DNA from 2 places in the Undibacterium sp. FT79W genome. Region 1 is predicted to be linked to the other one. Evidence: riboswitches for the same ligand, from Rfam matches in the RefSeq annotation. Region 1 holds a riboswitch; the other holds the start of a gene.
The links. Region 1 has a riboswitch for manganese ahead of H8K38_RS10825 (sodium:calcium antiporter). Riboswitches for the same ligand answer to the same signal wherever they lie in the genome.
Positions count from the first base shown of each region.

Region 2: linked by a shared signal. The riboswitch ahead of H8K38_RS05460 (TMEM165/GDT1 family protein) and the one ahead of H8K38_RS10825 (sodium:calcium antiporter) in region 1 are both predicted to bind manganese.

Region 1 covers NZ_JACOGB010000005.1:261,129-268,539, forward strand. Annotated here, with positions in the region: gene H8K38_RS10820 (hypothetical protein) at 580-744, opposite strand; gene H8K38_RS10825 (sodium:calcium antiporter) at 1,137-2,141, opposite strand; yybP-ykoY riboswitch at 2,232-2,342, opposite strand; gene H8K38_RS10830 (carbohydrate porin) at 3,581-4,948, shown strand; gene mgtA (magnesium-translocating P-type ATPase) at 5,255-7,411, shown strand, end outside.
Region 2 covers NZ_JACOGB010000003.1:507-7,917, reverse strand. Annotated here, with positions in the region: gene H8K38_RS05485 (tetratricopeptide repeat-containing response regulator) at 24-1,658, shown strand; gene H8K38_RS05480 (HDOD domain-containing protein) at 1,759-3,312, shown strand; gene H8K38_RS05475 (LysE family transporter) at 3,407-4,051, shown strand; gene H8K38_RS05470 (hypothetical protein) at 4,058-4,861, opposite strand; gene H8K38_RS05465 (arsenate reductase family protein) at 4,854-5,225, opposite strand; gene H8K38_RS05460 (TMEM165/GDT1 family protein) at 5,236-5,808, opposite strand; yybP-ykoY riboswitch at 5,901-6,028, opposite strand; gene H8K38_RS05455 (MgtC/SapB family protein) at 6,209-6,931, shown strand; tRNA gene H8K38_RS05450 (tRNA-Tyr) at 7,004-7,088, shown strand; tRNA gene H8K38_RS05445 (tRNA-Gly) at 7,128-7,201, shown strand; tRNA gene H8K38_RS05440 (tRNA-Thr) at 7,234-7,308, shown strand; partial or broken gene H8K38_RS05435 (GTP-binding protein) at 7,383-7,411, shown strand, end outside.

The sequences.
Region 1 (7,411 bases):
AATTCATCATTTTAAGTGCAGATTTTGGCATTTTGTCGCATTTGCCTGGTTTTGCCGCTGTCTTTCTAGCATGATGCGCAGGATGTTTCATCCGAATATAGTCTTGAATGAGTCGTCTTTAAAATCAAAGAGTTAAGCATTCGTCTTTGCTTAGGCGTGCTATGTTACAACTTGAACAGAAATAGCCTTCTTCTGATTTTGCGCTGCTTACGACAATATATTCTTGAATCAATTAGTGTTAATTTGTGCTTAAAATTGACCTATTTTTCTGGATAATTTGTTTCTAAATTTAGGGTCTCAAACTAAATTGCGTATTCTCATCTATTTCCGCCGGCTGTTCTCGCTTAAACCATGTCACTCGTTCCAGCCCAATGCCGTCCAGTGGCCGGATAGCTTGAAGCTAGGCTAGTGTTCGTGGAGTTGTCGGCATCGCCGTTCGAAGTTGTGAGATTTCACGTATTTTTCAGCTAAGCAAGATGCTATCTTGCACAGACATAGTCCGAGTTCGGCCAAGAACGGACATTCAACGCTGGTGAAAAAACCTGTTCATGTCAATGAACAGGTTTTTTATTTTGTCACTTACATTCTCTCAGTAAAGAACTGTATGCCGGTGCGTTTGACTAGTTCTTCATAGGTGATCGATTTTCCTGCTTTTGTGTTGTCGATGTTTTCGACCCAGTAAGCCCATCTCTTGTTTTCTGAAGGGTCGTAGACCAGTTTGAAAAGATATTTGGGTAGCCGCATAACCGACCTGACGCTAGGTTGAATGAGGACTGTAGGGTGTTTCAAGTATTTCGCATACTCTCATTTTTACACATCAATCTACTGATAATTAATAAAATTATACCAACCATCAATTTAGCATGTTATCCACAGTCCAGCCCGCTGCTCAATGTATCGAGCAACCATGCACAGGATCTACTCGACTTCAAGGATTACCTCTTTGAGGTGGTAGAGCATCAATTGGGGCATCGATTGGCGTTACTGGTTTCACACTACGTGTATTGCTCCCGGAACGACCTTTTGGGAGGGCATTTTATCGCTTGATGCGGCTCTCCCAAAGCTAAAAGTTAGACTATCGAAGCTGTAGACGACGTTCAACCTGAGAAGTCTGATACTTGTCTCTGCTAGTGCAATCAGCGTGGAAAATAGAAGGCAATAAGCAAAGCAAAAACGCCGTATAAAGCACTAACAGCGATCAGCACACGACTATCGACTGCGCCACGCCTAAAAAGCTGCCACAGAAATACAATTGCTAAGGTGGTCAATACGCCTGCAGCCACCAGGGGGCCATCGAAGAGCCATGGAGTAAAAAAGATGCCTAAAGCGCTGGGGATGGTCGCTTGAATCATCATGGCTCCGGAAATATTAGCTAGCGCTAAGCGCTCTTTGCCTTGCCGTATCCAGATAAGTGCATTCATCATCTCTGGCAACTCAGTTGCCACTGGGCTCAGCAATAATGCCACCAGGTGCGGTGGCCACTGTAAGTTTGTACCGATACTCTCAAGCTGCCCAACAAAAACATGGGATGCTGCACTAATCACGATCAAAGCAAGCGTTACCTGCAAGCCAGCCCATTTCAGGGAAGGTTCTAATTCGGACGGGCGGATTTTAAGGAGCTCGATCTCCTCCTCTTCAGGTGCGGTATCGCTCTCTTGAATTTCGCGCCATACGTAGATTGCATAGGCTGCCAAGAAAAGTATGCCCAACCAAGGCTTGATCGCAAAAGCGACTAAACCGAGTCCAACTTTCACCACAAACACCGCAAGAAATGCAACTTGATCCCGGCTTAAACGAACATGGTCGGCGTGAATATGATGCGTATCCCGTTCGAGTCGCCGACGATGAAAAAGTAAGGCCAAACCAACGACGGCATAGCCCAGTGTGGCGAGAACAAGAGGGCCTCCCATGGCTGCACCAACGCCAATATCCTTTTGGTCTGGTGTGGTACCAAACACAACGGACATAAAGGTTACCGCACTTTCAGGCAATGCCGTACCAAAAGCGGCGAGCACAGAACCAACGGCAGTTGCACCGAGATTCAAACGACGACCGAACCATTCGATACCGTTGACGAAGTATTCGCAGGCTAAATAGATGGCACCTGCAGATGAAAAAAATAGGATAAGTGTCAGGAACATGAAGTTATTGTGCCGGGCAAGTAAGATTCCAATGGCGCGCAAATGCGACTTGCCCGGCTGGCAAAACGCATGCGGCCAAAGGTCTCGCCTAGCTCTCCTAATACAGAGGCTGAGCACGCCATGAGACATGAGGTCTCAAGTTTGTTGACGTGATCTCTTTAGCGGGGCTGCTAAAGATGGCTACTCCCCAATGACAATAGCCCGCATTTTACTGTTTTTTTTAAATATTGATATGGTTCATTGCCACTAAAATGCTTCTCGCCGAAGTCACAAGCCATTTATGGGATGCTATATGCTGGGAATCTCTTGGTTATTCAGGTAGCTGAGAATCATTATTTAAAAAGACAAATTAAATTGCCTGAATGTGGTTTTATTGCTTGACACACTTTTGAAGTAAAAACTAAAATTCTGCATCGAAAAAATATGGAGCTTTGATCTTGGACAGTTGCAGTTGTCGCTTGCTAAATTTGGGTAACACCCCAGCCAACATCGCTTAAGCTTCGCAGTCATTTCTCTGCTACAGCTAAGAGTTAGCTGTAGTGTCAACGACTTCACGTCGTCATCCCCACTTACCGTTTGCCGCATTGCGCGTTTGCGTGACTATCTATTTTTGCACTTGCAACTAATAGGCTATTCAAACACATTCGCCGTAACTAAGTAGTTTTTTTCTACTTGGACAAGAGACACTTTTTGCTTTTTGAACTTACCTCGTTCTGGATCACTAAACATTTCATACAAAGTGAACTCCAGATTTGAAGGTCATTGAAAATGAGAGAAGTTCGATATCACACCGAACTTCTCATTTGTACGAGTTTCTTTTTCAAGTGAGTATAAAAATGAAAAAATTAGAAATTACACGTTTCACATCCTCAAGCCGTACGTTGGACAGAGTCGTTAACTGGACATTTGGTTGGTCGAGCAAGCAAGTAGATGCGACAATTAAAAGCAATCATCGATTTTCAAACCGCAGCGTAAGAAGCGGTAGTGGGATCTACGGTATGTTGGTCTCAAAATCACATTCAAGCCGTTAATCATCAATATAAATTTGTATTGCATTTCATTTTCTGAAGTGCATTTAAACAGTATTCAATCAATGGAGTTTTTCGTGGGCATAAGCTCAGATTGTTATAGTTGTCGATTATTAATTTTGACTCTGCCGTAGCACGACCTGCCAAGAATTCTCTTGCCGTCGTCTTGCTACATGCAGATGGCGGTATCCAAACAGTGGAAATTATTTTCTCACTACCGACCTCCAAACTAATTCGTCGAGACCATATAGCACATTGTTATTTGTTTCGATATTGATCTAGATTTTCATCATTGGGGTTATTCGTCAATGATGAGCACCGTCTGCGTGCGCGCAAACATCGATCAATTGACAATTGAACTTAAGCCGACAAAAACGCTTTTTAATTCGTTCATTTTTGCGGAGTTTTGTTATGTTTCAAATCACTAAAATAAAGATTGCAGTGTGCTCAGTCTTCGTCACTTTTTCGGGCATTACCATGACTGCGTGCGCAGCAGATATTGCACCTGAAAATAATGCGATTCTCACTACGCCATCTTTTCTGTTAGATGAATGGAGTACCCATTGGCAAATGACCTATGTAAATCAATGGCATCCTGATTTTACTGCACCATACAGCGGTACAAACAGCATGGATCCGTCTGCTCGAAATACAAATACCACTGACATAACCTTGTTTCTCGGTCGCTGTTTAGGGAAAAATACTGAGCTGTGGTTAAACCCAGAGATAGATCAAGGTTTTGGTTTAAGCAACACGGTGGGAATGGCTGGGTTTCCGAACGGAGAGGGCTACAAAATTGGCGAGAATCGTCCCTATCTTCGCCTACCACGCGCATTTGTACGTCACGTCATTTCATTGAGTGGTGATGAACAAAAAGTCGAAGAAAGTACCAACCAATTGGCGTCGACGCAAAGTACAAATAATATAGTCATAACTGTTGGTAAATTCTCGGTCGTTGATATTTTTGATAATAATAGTTACGCGCATGATCCACGATCTGACTTTTTAAACTGGTCAATTATCGACTCGGGCACATTTGACTATGCGGCGGATTCCTGGGGTTTTACGAACGGTGCGACGATTGAATGGAATCAAGATAAGTGGAGTCTGCGTGGTGGCGCATTCCAAATGTCTGAAGTTCCAAATCAAAAGGTGGTGGGATTTCATTTTCATCAGCATAGTTTCGTGGCTGAACTCGAACACCGCCATGAGTGGGATGGGCACCCAGGAAAAATCAAACTATTAGCATTTGTTAACGTTGGTAGGATGGGGGATTACCGTGATGCAGTTCGACTTGGACAACTGACTAATGCCACGCCTGATACTTCCCTTGTTCGCCATGACAGCTCTAACCCGGGTATCACACTAAATTTTGAACAAGAACTGACGAACGATTTAGGTGTATTTGCTCGCATGGGTGTCAACAGTGGAAAAAAAGAAGCCTATGAATTTACTGACATCAATCGTTCGATTTCGGGTGGTTTTTCATTGCAAGGAACTAGCTGGGGAAGAGCAAGCGACAAGATTGGTATTGCTGCAGCAGTAAATGCCTTATCAGCAGAAGCAAAAGCCTACTTTACCGCAGGTGGCATTGGTATTTTAGTCGGAGATGGACAATTAAATTATGGCAAGGAAAAGATTGTCGAAGCCTTCTATTCAACATCTTTGACCAAAAATTTAAAGCTCACTCTTGATTATCAACACGTCACAAACCCGGCGTATAACCGTGATCGTGGTCCATTTTCGATTTATGGAGTTCGCTTGCATGCAGAGTTATAAATAAGGTTGAAATTATGAGAACAAATCTGAAAATGGTCGCGCAAACTAAAAGCGCCGTTCTCGATGACCAACATGACGGCTTTTTCAATACAATTTTGCATGAAGATATCGCGCCACGAAAATCAATCAGTGCATGCAGGTTGCTGAATTGGCGACACATCAACAACTCAGGCTACAACGTTGACCGAGGGTCTGCCAATATCGCCTAAGTGGGACTGCATACGGAATTTTGAAAACACTATGGACTGTCCGTCTCGACTGCCACCACCTTGATTATTTCAGGATGGTGGCGATAAGGAATACAAAATGAACTTCACCATCCTCAAAGAAATCTTCGCAGGCTTCCTTCGCACCCGCCATATTGCTCGGCATTTTCGGCGCTTCGCTCTACTGGATGCTCTGAACCAAACTGGCGCGAGCCGCGAGGTGCCTGCCACACTTGCGCAAACGCTCGTAGCCGCAGCTAAGAGCGATACCGAGGCCCTTTTCAAGACACTTGATAGCCACGCCGACGGTCTCACTGAAGGACAGGCTGAAGCTGTCCGTGAGCGTGTCGGCTTAAACGAAGTCGAACACGAAAAGCCTTTGCCTTGGTGGATGCACCTATGGCACTGCTATAAAAACCCGTTCAACCTGCTGCTTACATTGCTGGTCGTCGTTTCCTATGCGACCGACGACATGAAAGCCGCTCTCGTGATTGGCACGATGGTGGTGCTCTCAACATTTTTGCGTTTTTGGCAAGAGTCTAGATCCAACAAGGCAGCTGACGAGCTCAAGGCAATGGTGAGCAATACGGCAACTGTAATACGACGCGACCCCTCGGAAGACGCTGCGGAAGAGGCCAGAAAGTATTTCGATGTTGCATTACACCCCAAAGCGGCGCATCGCATTGAGGTGCCCATCAAGCAACTCGTACCCGGCGATTTGGTTGCGTTATCTGCAGGCGATATGATTCCGGCGGACTGCCGCTTGCTCACGGCCAAAGACCTGTTCATCGCGCAATCCGCTATGACAGGTGAGTCTATGCCAGTAGAGAAATTCACGTTCCTGTCGGACACAAACGCAGTCAGTCCGCTGGAGTTAGACAACATCGTTTTTATGGGCACTAACGTGGTTTCCGGCGCAGCAACGGCCATCGTGATTTCGACCGGCAACAGCACCTACTTCGGTGCGCTGGCCGTCCGGGTAACTGCCACAGACCGCGCGCCAACGGCGTTTCAGTCGGGTGTCAACAAGATCAGTTGGCTCTTGATCCGGTTCATGTTCGTCATGGCTCCATTGGTACTGTTCATCAACGGATTTACCAAAGGGGACTGGATGGAGGCGCTGCTGTTTGCTCTCTCCATCGCCGTTGGCTTGACGCCCGAAATGCTGCCGATGATTGTCACTTCGACCCTCGCTAAGGGGGCGGTAATTTTGTCGCGCAAGAAGGTCATCGTCAAGCGGTTGGACGCGATTCAGAACTTTGGTGCCATGGACGTACTCTGTACTGACAAAACCGGCACGCTGACGCAGGACAAGATTTTACTATCGCGCCACATTGATGCTTGGGGACTGGATTCCGACGAAGTGTTGGAGATGGCTTACCTCAACAGCTACTACCAGACGGGTTTGAAAAATCTGCTTGACGTGGCCGTATTAGAACATGTTGAGGTGCACAGCGTATTGGAAGTTGCCACAGCCTTCCGTAAGGTGGACGAAATTCCATTCGACTTCACACGCCGTCGGATGTCGGTGGTGGTCGCGGAACATGATGAGCATCACTTATTGATTACCAAAGGAGCCGTAGAAGAAATTCTGTCTGTCTGCACCCAGGTCCGTCATGGCGAGGCAGTGGAATCCCTCACACCGGAACTGCTGAACCGCATCCGTCAAATTACTGCAAACCTTAATGAAGAAGGTTTGCGTGTGGTTGGCGTTGCTGCTAAGGAGTTGCCACCGACCAAGGACACCTATGGTCTTGCAGATGAAGGCGAGTTGACTTTGATCGGATACGTTGCATTCCTTGATCCACCTAAGGACAGCGCGGCTCCGGCGCTAAAAGCTTTGGCCGAGCACGGTGTGACTGTTAAGGTGCTTACCGGAGACAACGAATTGGTCACGGAAAAAGTGTGCCGCGAGGTAGGCATCAAAGTTAAACCAGAAACTATTCTGATGGGTTCCGATATCGAGCGCATGGATGATAGCAAGTTGGCAATGGCTGTGGAGAAAACCAATGTCTTTGCCAAGCTCACGCCCGCCAACAAAGAGCGCATTGTGCGGATGCTTAAGAGCAACGGCCATGTAGTTGGTTTCATGGGAGATGGCATTAATGATGCGCCAGCCCTGCGTGCTGCCGATATCGGCATCTCGGTCGATACGGCGGTCGACATTGCAAAGGAGGCGGCTGACATCATTTTGCTGGAAAAGAGTTTAATGATCCTGGAAGAAGGTGTGTTGGAAGGTCGGCGTACCTTCTCCAAC
Region 2 (7,411 bases), on a different contig from region 1:
AAAAAATTACGCTAAAGGTAGAAATGAGCGAACTCAGCGAAATCAGGGCATTGCTCATTGAACCGCATCAGGGAATGCGGGTCAGTTTGCACAATATGCTCAATCTGTGTGGCATTACAAAAATCGAGCACTCGCTGACTGCCGGTACTGCAGTGCGGACCATACAGGCAAAAGTATTCGATCTGATTCTGTGCGAATACGATCTCGGCGTCGGTCAGGACGGTCAGCAATTGCTCGAAGACATGCGCCATCACAAGCTTGCGCCTTTATCGACCATCTTTATTATGGTGACCGCCGAGCGCTCTTACGCCAAAGTCGTCAGCGCCGCTGAACTTGCCCCGTCTGATTACCTGCTCAAGCCATTTACTGCTGACATGCTGCTGGAACGTGTGGTTCGCGCGCTGGAAAAACGCAAAGCTTTTGTCGATGTGTATAACCTGATGGAACAGGGCCAAGTGAGCGAGGCGATTACCGCCACCTACCACGGCGAACGTGAATTTCCGCGCTACGTGATTGATTTCATGCGCCTGCGCGCCGAACTGCATGTGGTACTGGGCGAAGCCGCAGAAGCCGAAGCGCTGTACACCCAGCTGTTTGAAATGAAAGCCGTCGCCTGGGCTCGTCTGGGGCTGGCGAAAACGCTGTACATGCAGGGAAAATATCAGGAAGCGGAAAGCATCCTGAAAAATCTGGTCGCGGAAAACAGCAAGTACATGGATGCGTATGACTGGCTTGCCAAAACACATGAAATGGTTGGCCAGCTCCCCGAAGCGAAAGAAGTGCTGGATACGGCGGTCGCCGTTTCGCCGCACGGTGTACGCCGCTTACGTAATCTGGGCCGGATTGCGATGGAAACCGGTGACATCGAAACCGCAGAAAACGTGTTTAAAAAAGTCGTCAGCAAGGCAAAATTTTCTGAATTCCGTGATCCTGAAGATCACATGAATCTGGTCGATGCACTGGTCAAAAAAGGCGATACCGATCAGGCTAAATCGGTGATCCGAGACATGGACAGAAGTATGGTCGGTCTGAAAAAGACCGCGGCCTGCCGCGCGATTTCAAATGCGATGGTGCATGCCAAAACCGGTGACGCGAGGTTGACCGAAGAACTCGGTGCCGCCGTCGAAGCCTCGCGCGAAGACATCGGTTTATCGACCGGTGCCAAGATCGGTCTGGCGAAGAGTTGCCTTGATAACGACAATGAAGACGCGGCTTCCGAAATTATTCTCGACGTGATGAAAAATGCGGCGAGTAACCAGCAGGTCATGAACAAGGCGATGGGCGTGTTTGAAAGCGCCGGCAAAGGGCATCTGGCGAAAGAGCTGGCACAGCGCAGCAAGAAGGAAGTTATGGATCTGGTGGCGCTGGGTGTGCAAAAAGCGAAGCAGGGTGATTTCCGCGGCTCGGTTGAGCTGATGACGGCCGCTGCCCGTAAATCGCCGGACAATTCACAAGTGGTGATGAATGCTGCGCTGGCGGCATTGAAATGTCTGGAAAATCTTGGCTGGGACAATACTATCGGTGAGCAGGCGAAGGCGCTGATCGAATCTGCGCGTCATCTTGATCCTATGAATCCGCGTCTGAAGGCGATTCGGGGTTTATATGATGAGCTGCAGAAAAAGTATGGTTTGAGTATCAGTCGTTTTACAAAAAATTAGATCGATTGCCATATCTGCCAGCCGTATCGGCGATTGATCGAACGGCAGGCAGGAGTCGCACAGTATCTTGTCGAATTCATTGGCTGCACACGCAGGAACTATGGCAACTTATCCAACAGCAGGTTTTTCTCAGATTCCCCTCGAGTCGCATCGCGAGCGCTTATTAAAAAAAATCCGAGACGAAAACGATTTACCGACACTGGGTGTCGCGATCGCTAAAGTCGTTGAAATTACTTCGTCCGGCGAAGACTCGGTTTCCCGTCTCGCGCATTTTGTCTTGTCGGATGTCGGCCTGACGCAAAAAATATTGCGGCTGGCAAATACGGTGCAATACCGGACTGCGGCTGGCGCTGCGGTGACTACCATTTCACGCTCGATATTTCTGCTCGGATTCAATACCGTTAAAACCAGCGCTCTGGCGATGCTGCTGGTCGATTTTTTCAAAGATCAGGCGCAGGCGATCAGTGTACGTAAAGAGCTGATTCATTCTTTGTGCGCCAGTATTATCGGCCGCGAAATTGCACAGCGTGGGCGTTTTCAGGATGGCGAAGAAGCGGCGGTTGCTTCCTTGTTCAAGAATGTCGGCAAGGTTCTGATTGCCTCGTTTGACCACGGATTATTTTCTCGTATCCAGAATGTTGCCGCCACCGGAGAAACCAGTGAGGATGCGGCATCGGTCTTGTTGCTCGGCTGTAGCTTCGAGCGTTTTGGCGAGCTGGCGTTGCAAGGCTGGAAAATTCCGGATGCGATTATTCAGGCGATGGCGCCGTTGCCTTCCGGCGAGCTGCGCAAGAGCACGCAACGTAATGAATGGCTGAAACAAGTGGCAAGCTTCAGCGATGCGCTGGCCGGTATTCTGATTTCGGGTGTCGGCGATAAATCAGCCCGTTATGAAAAATTGCTGAAGCGCTTCGGTAAAGTGCTGGAGCTGGATCAGGCGATGCTGGACGATTTGTTGCTCAAAGTTGAAGCTGAGACCCGCCAGATGGCAAAGAGCATGGATATTGCCTTGCCAGAGGCGAATGCAGAAGCGCCGGAATTATTGAAAACGCTGGGCGTTCCCAGTGAATTTTTGCTGAAGACCGCCGAAGTCACTCCCGCGCAGGAAGCGATTCGTTACCCCAGCGGAAAACCGCACAACGCGCGTGATCTGTTGCTGACCGGCGTGCAGGATGTGACGCAGATGCTGACCTCCGATGACTATAAATTGAATGATCTGATCTTGCTGGTGCTCGAAACCTTGTACACCAGCATGGGATTTCGTTTTGCCACAGTCTGCCTGCGCGATATCAGCAGCGGGCGTTATGTCGCGCGGCTGGCGGTTGGTGAACATTATGCCGAACGGCAAAAGAGCTTTTTCTTCGGCGGCAAATCCGAGTCTGATTTATTTGCGCTGGCCTTAAGCAATAATGCTGACGTGATGATTTCGGATGCGATGGTGCCAAAAATCCGCAGTTTATTGCCAGCCTGGCATCAGGAATTATTACCGGACGCCCGTAGTTTTATTATTTTGCCGCTGGTCATACAAAAGAAGCCTCTAGGCTTGTTTTATGCGGATCGCGCGACCACCGCGGATGAAGGCGTGCCGCCGGATGAAACCGCTTTGATCAAGACCTTGAAAAGTCAGTTACTCGCCGCGATGATGCGAGGCTGATTTTTTATTCTACGATCTGCGGCTGCCTGCGGTGCAGCGGCTACAATAGTTTTTTTTTGCAGTTTAATTTCAGCGCTCGTCGCTATTGATGATTATGACTTTTTCTACCTGGTTTGCCTTTCTGATTGCCGCTTGTGTAATCGCTATTTCCCCTGGTTCTGGTGCAGTGTTATCAATGTCGCATGGGCTGAATTACGGCGTCAAAAAAGCCAGTACAACGATACTGGGCTTGCAGGCTGGCTTGTTGTTGATTCTGGCGATTGCCGGGGCAGGGGTGGGTTCGATTCTGTTAGCGTCAGAATTCGCGTTTAATATCGTTAAAATCGTTGGTGCGCTGTATTTGATTTATCTTGGATTTAATCAATGGCGTGCGCGGGTAGAAGTGGTGAAGGAAGAAGAAAAAAACGTCACGCTGACACAGTTGCCCACTGCGCGCCGACGTTTCCTGATCGGATTTTTTACAAATACAACGAATCCTAAAGGCATCATTTTTATGGTGGCGGTGTTACCACAATTTATTTCGCATGATGCGCCGTTGTTGCCGCAGCTTTGCATACTCGGGGCGACTATGTGCGGCGTTGATCTGATCGTGATGCATAGCTATGCGTATGCCGCCTCGACCATGCAGAGATATTTCAGTGATCCACGCTGGTTAAAAAGCCAGAATCGCTTCTTCGGCGGGATACTGATGGCGATTGGGGCTGCGCTGTTTTTCGTCAAACGCAGTCCGTCCAACTGATTTGCTTTAGTTCAGCTCAATACCTTGTTTCTTGGCGAGAGAATCAATGTCTTGCCAGATGGTCATTTGATTTAACAAGCGGGTTGCCGGGTCCAGCATGGCATTCAGATTGAAGAAGCGCTCCAGCGATGTTTCATCAAATTGACTGCGCTGAGAAAAATTAATGCGACCGTATTGCTTATTGAAGGCATTCAGTAAATCTGCCGGTGTGTCTTTGTGCCACGATTGCATCAGGCCACCGACCATCAACGCTGTATCGGTGGTTTGTTCCAGACTGCGTGGATTTCTGGCAACGCTGATATCGCGGTAATCGAGCAGGCGCGGGAAATAGAATTGTTTGATCCAACTCGCCGGAATTCCGCCTTCTCTTTGCAAAGAACCACTGCGCCAGAGTTTCCAGCTTTTCTCGGCTTCACCTTCACTGACGAAATGCGTGTCTGCCAGTACGACGCAATCTTCCCCGAGCACGATTTCCAGCACGACCGGTAAGCCGGTTTCACTGGCAATGCTTTCCAGCTCCGGCATTTGCGGTTTTTCGCCGCGATTATTCTGCAGCGCCTGCACGAAAGCTGCCATGATGTCCTGATGTGCGTGATGGACCGCGCCGGTGTTATTGCAGAAATCTGCACACGCAGCGAAGTAAGCCATCAACTCGCCTATCATGATTCCTGGTATTGATGCGCCAGCGGCATCTTGCAAACCCTGGCGCACACTACTCATCGCGATACCATTTCTTAAAATCGGATAAAGCTGGGTTGTTGTGCAACCGAATTTGACGATACTGCCAGCGGCAAGTTTAAATTCACTCATGTGATGACACTTTCTTAAATAGATGCAGCACTTGCTCCGGCGGACGTCCTATGACCGCTGTTCCATTGAATGTAGCGATAGGACGTTGCAGTAATTTGGGACAATCAGCGATGGCCTGAAGCGCGCGGGAATCGTCGGCTTCCGCTAAATTTTTCTCGGCATATTCCGCTTCGTTATTGCGCAACATTTGTTGTACATCGCCGCCCAGTTGTTCCAGCAGTGTCGTTAATTGTCCGACCGAGAGCGGTGTTTTCTGGTAGTCGATGACCTTTAACTCCTGCGCGTGTTCGGCGCAGGCAGATTCGAGTATCGCCAGTGCTTCACGGGATTTGGAGCAACGCGGATTATGATAAATCGTCAGCATTTCTTTCTCTTTATAAAAAACGATCGCCGATACCCATCAGCACCAAGACGCCAAGAATAGCGAATACGCCAGCAGCAATCCAGCGGACTATTTTGAATGGAAAATTCGGCGCTGCGATTTTTCCTAAAAAGACTGCAGGAATATCAGCAATCAACATACCCAGCGTTGTACCGGCGATAACCAGGTAGAGATTCGAGTATTTTGCTGCCAGTGCGACCGTTGCCAGCTGTGTTTTATCGCCGATTTCGGCAATAAAGAAAGTGATGCAGGTCAGCGCGAAGACGCCGTATTTTCCTTCACTCAGACCTTCATCTTCCATTTCATCAGGTTTCAGTGTCCAGGCTGCAATGGCCAGAAAAGATAATCCTAGCGCCCAGCGCAACAACGTGGAGGGAATATTAGTGGCAACCCATTGGCCCAGTAATCCGGCCAGAGCATGATTGGCTAAGGTGGCAATCAATATGCCGAGAATGATAGGGATTGGTTTTTTATAGCGCGCTGCCAGTAATAAGGCGAGCAATTGTGTTTTGTCACCAATTTCGCCAACGGTGACGGCCAGAGCAGAGACGAGGAAAGCTTCCATGATTTTTATTGAGATCGGGCGCTGATAACCAATGACAGCAACACTCCGCCCGATCTCCGGTAACAGAAGTGCAACTATCAAAGGTCTTGCCAAATCCCGCGCAGATCATCGCTGATCCATTGCTGATCACAGGATCAACCGCACCATGACTGTTGAGTCAAGTATGTTGATGCGATTTCTTCAGCAAGGCTGAAGCAGGCTACTCCCCAATGAATGTGAGCGCGGATTATACTGCATAGTCGCTTGCGGACGATAGGTTTAAAAAAACGGGAACTGATTTTTATCCGGATATCTTACGCAGGTAGCGTAAATTGCTTTCCGCCGCAGACTGATAGTTGATAAACTAAAAAACGATTTACATCATTTATGGGGCGTTATGGGAAGTTACCTGAGTCATTTCATGAGTTTCTGGTCGGCCGCCGAGCTGAACGCCAACATAATCATATTCTTGAATCTGGCTGGCGCAATGTTGCTGGGCTTTGTCGTCGGCTACGAGCGCTCTTATCACGGACGTGCCGCAGGCATGCGGACCTACGGGCTGGTATGTATGGCTTCTGCAGCGTTGGTCGTGATTGCCGGCTACCCTGACTTCTGGTACGGCGGTCGCGCGATAGCGCCGGTGGCGCTTGATCCGACCAGAATTATTCAGGGAATCGTCACCGGTATTGGCTTTCTCGGTGCCGGTGTGATCATGAAGGAAGGATTTACGATCAGCGGTTTGACGACGGCTGCTTCGGTGTGGGCATCATCTGCGATCGGTGTTTTGGTCGGAGTAGGTTTTTATGCCGCGGCAATTCTGTTGGCGCTTTTGTCGGCCGCCTGCATGGTATGGGTGCATCGCCTTGAGTCTTGGTTACCTTCACAAGCGGCAATTGTGATCACGATACGTTTTAAAAAGGGATTTTTGCCGGATGAGAAAACAATGGGCGAAATGGCTTTGAGACGCGGTTATGAAATGGCCAGTGGTACGTTGGCGATTGCACAGAGTAATGGTGCTCTGGAGTGGCGTTTTGTTGCAGTCGCAATGGATAAAAAGCTTGCGCTGCCAATCAGTGTTTTATCTCAGGACTTCGAAAAATTTGACGGCGTTGATTCCTTCCAGCTGTCGCATGCACGAAATTGACTCTTTTCGACAATTTTTTTAAATAGCTCTTGACATCAGTGCTTCGGATCTCTATAGTTCTGAGTTCCCTATGGAGGGGTGGCCGAGTGGTTAAAGGCGACAGACTGTAAATCTGTTCTCTCTGAGTACGCTGGTTCGAATCCAGCCCCCTCCACCATAGGAAAGAATTTGTATTGCGGCTGAAGTGGTAGCCCCTGCGGGTGTAGCTCAATGGTAGAGCTGAAGCCTTCCAAGCTTATGACGAGGGTTCGATTCCCTTCACCCGCTCCAGTTATTTTGCATGGCTTTGTGCAGACTAAGCTGCCCTTGTAGCTCAGTGGTAGAGCACTCCCTTGGTAAGGGAGAGGCCACGTGTTCAATCCACGTCAAGGGCACCATGTAAGCTGGTGTTTCAAGTCTGAAGTCGTCGGGCGCGTGCCTGAGTATCTCATAAAATCGTTAGGAGTCCAAAATGGCAAAAGGTAAGTTCGAACGCACCAA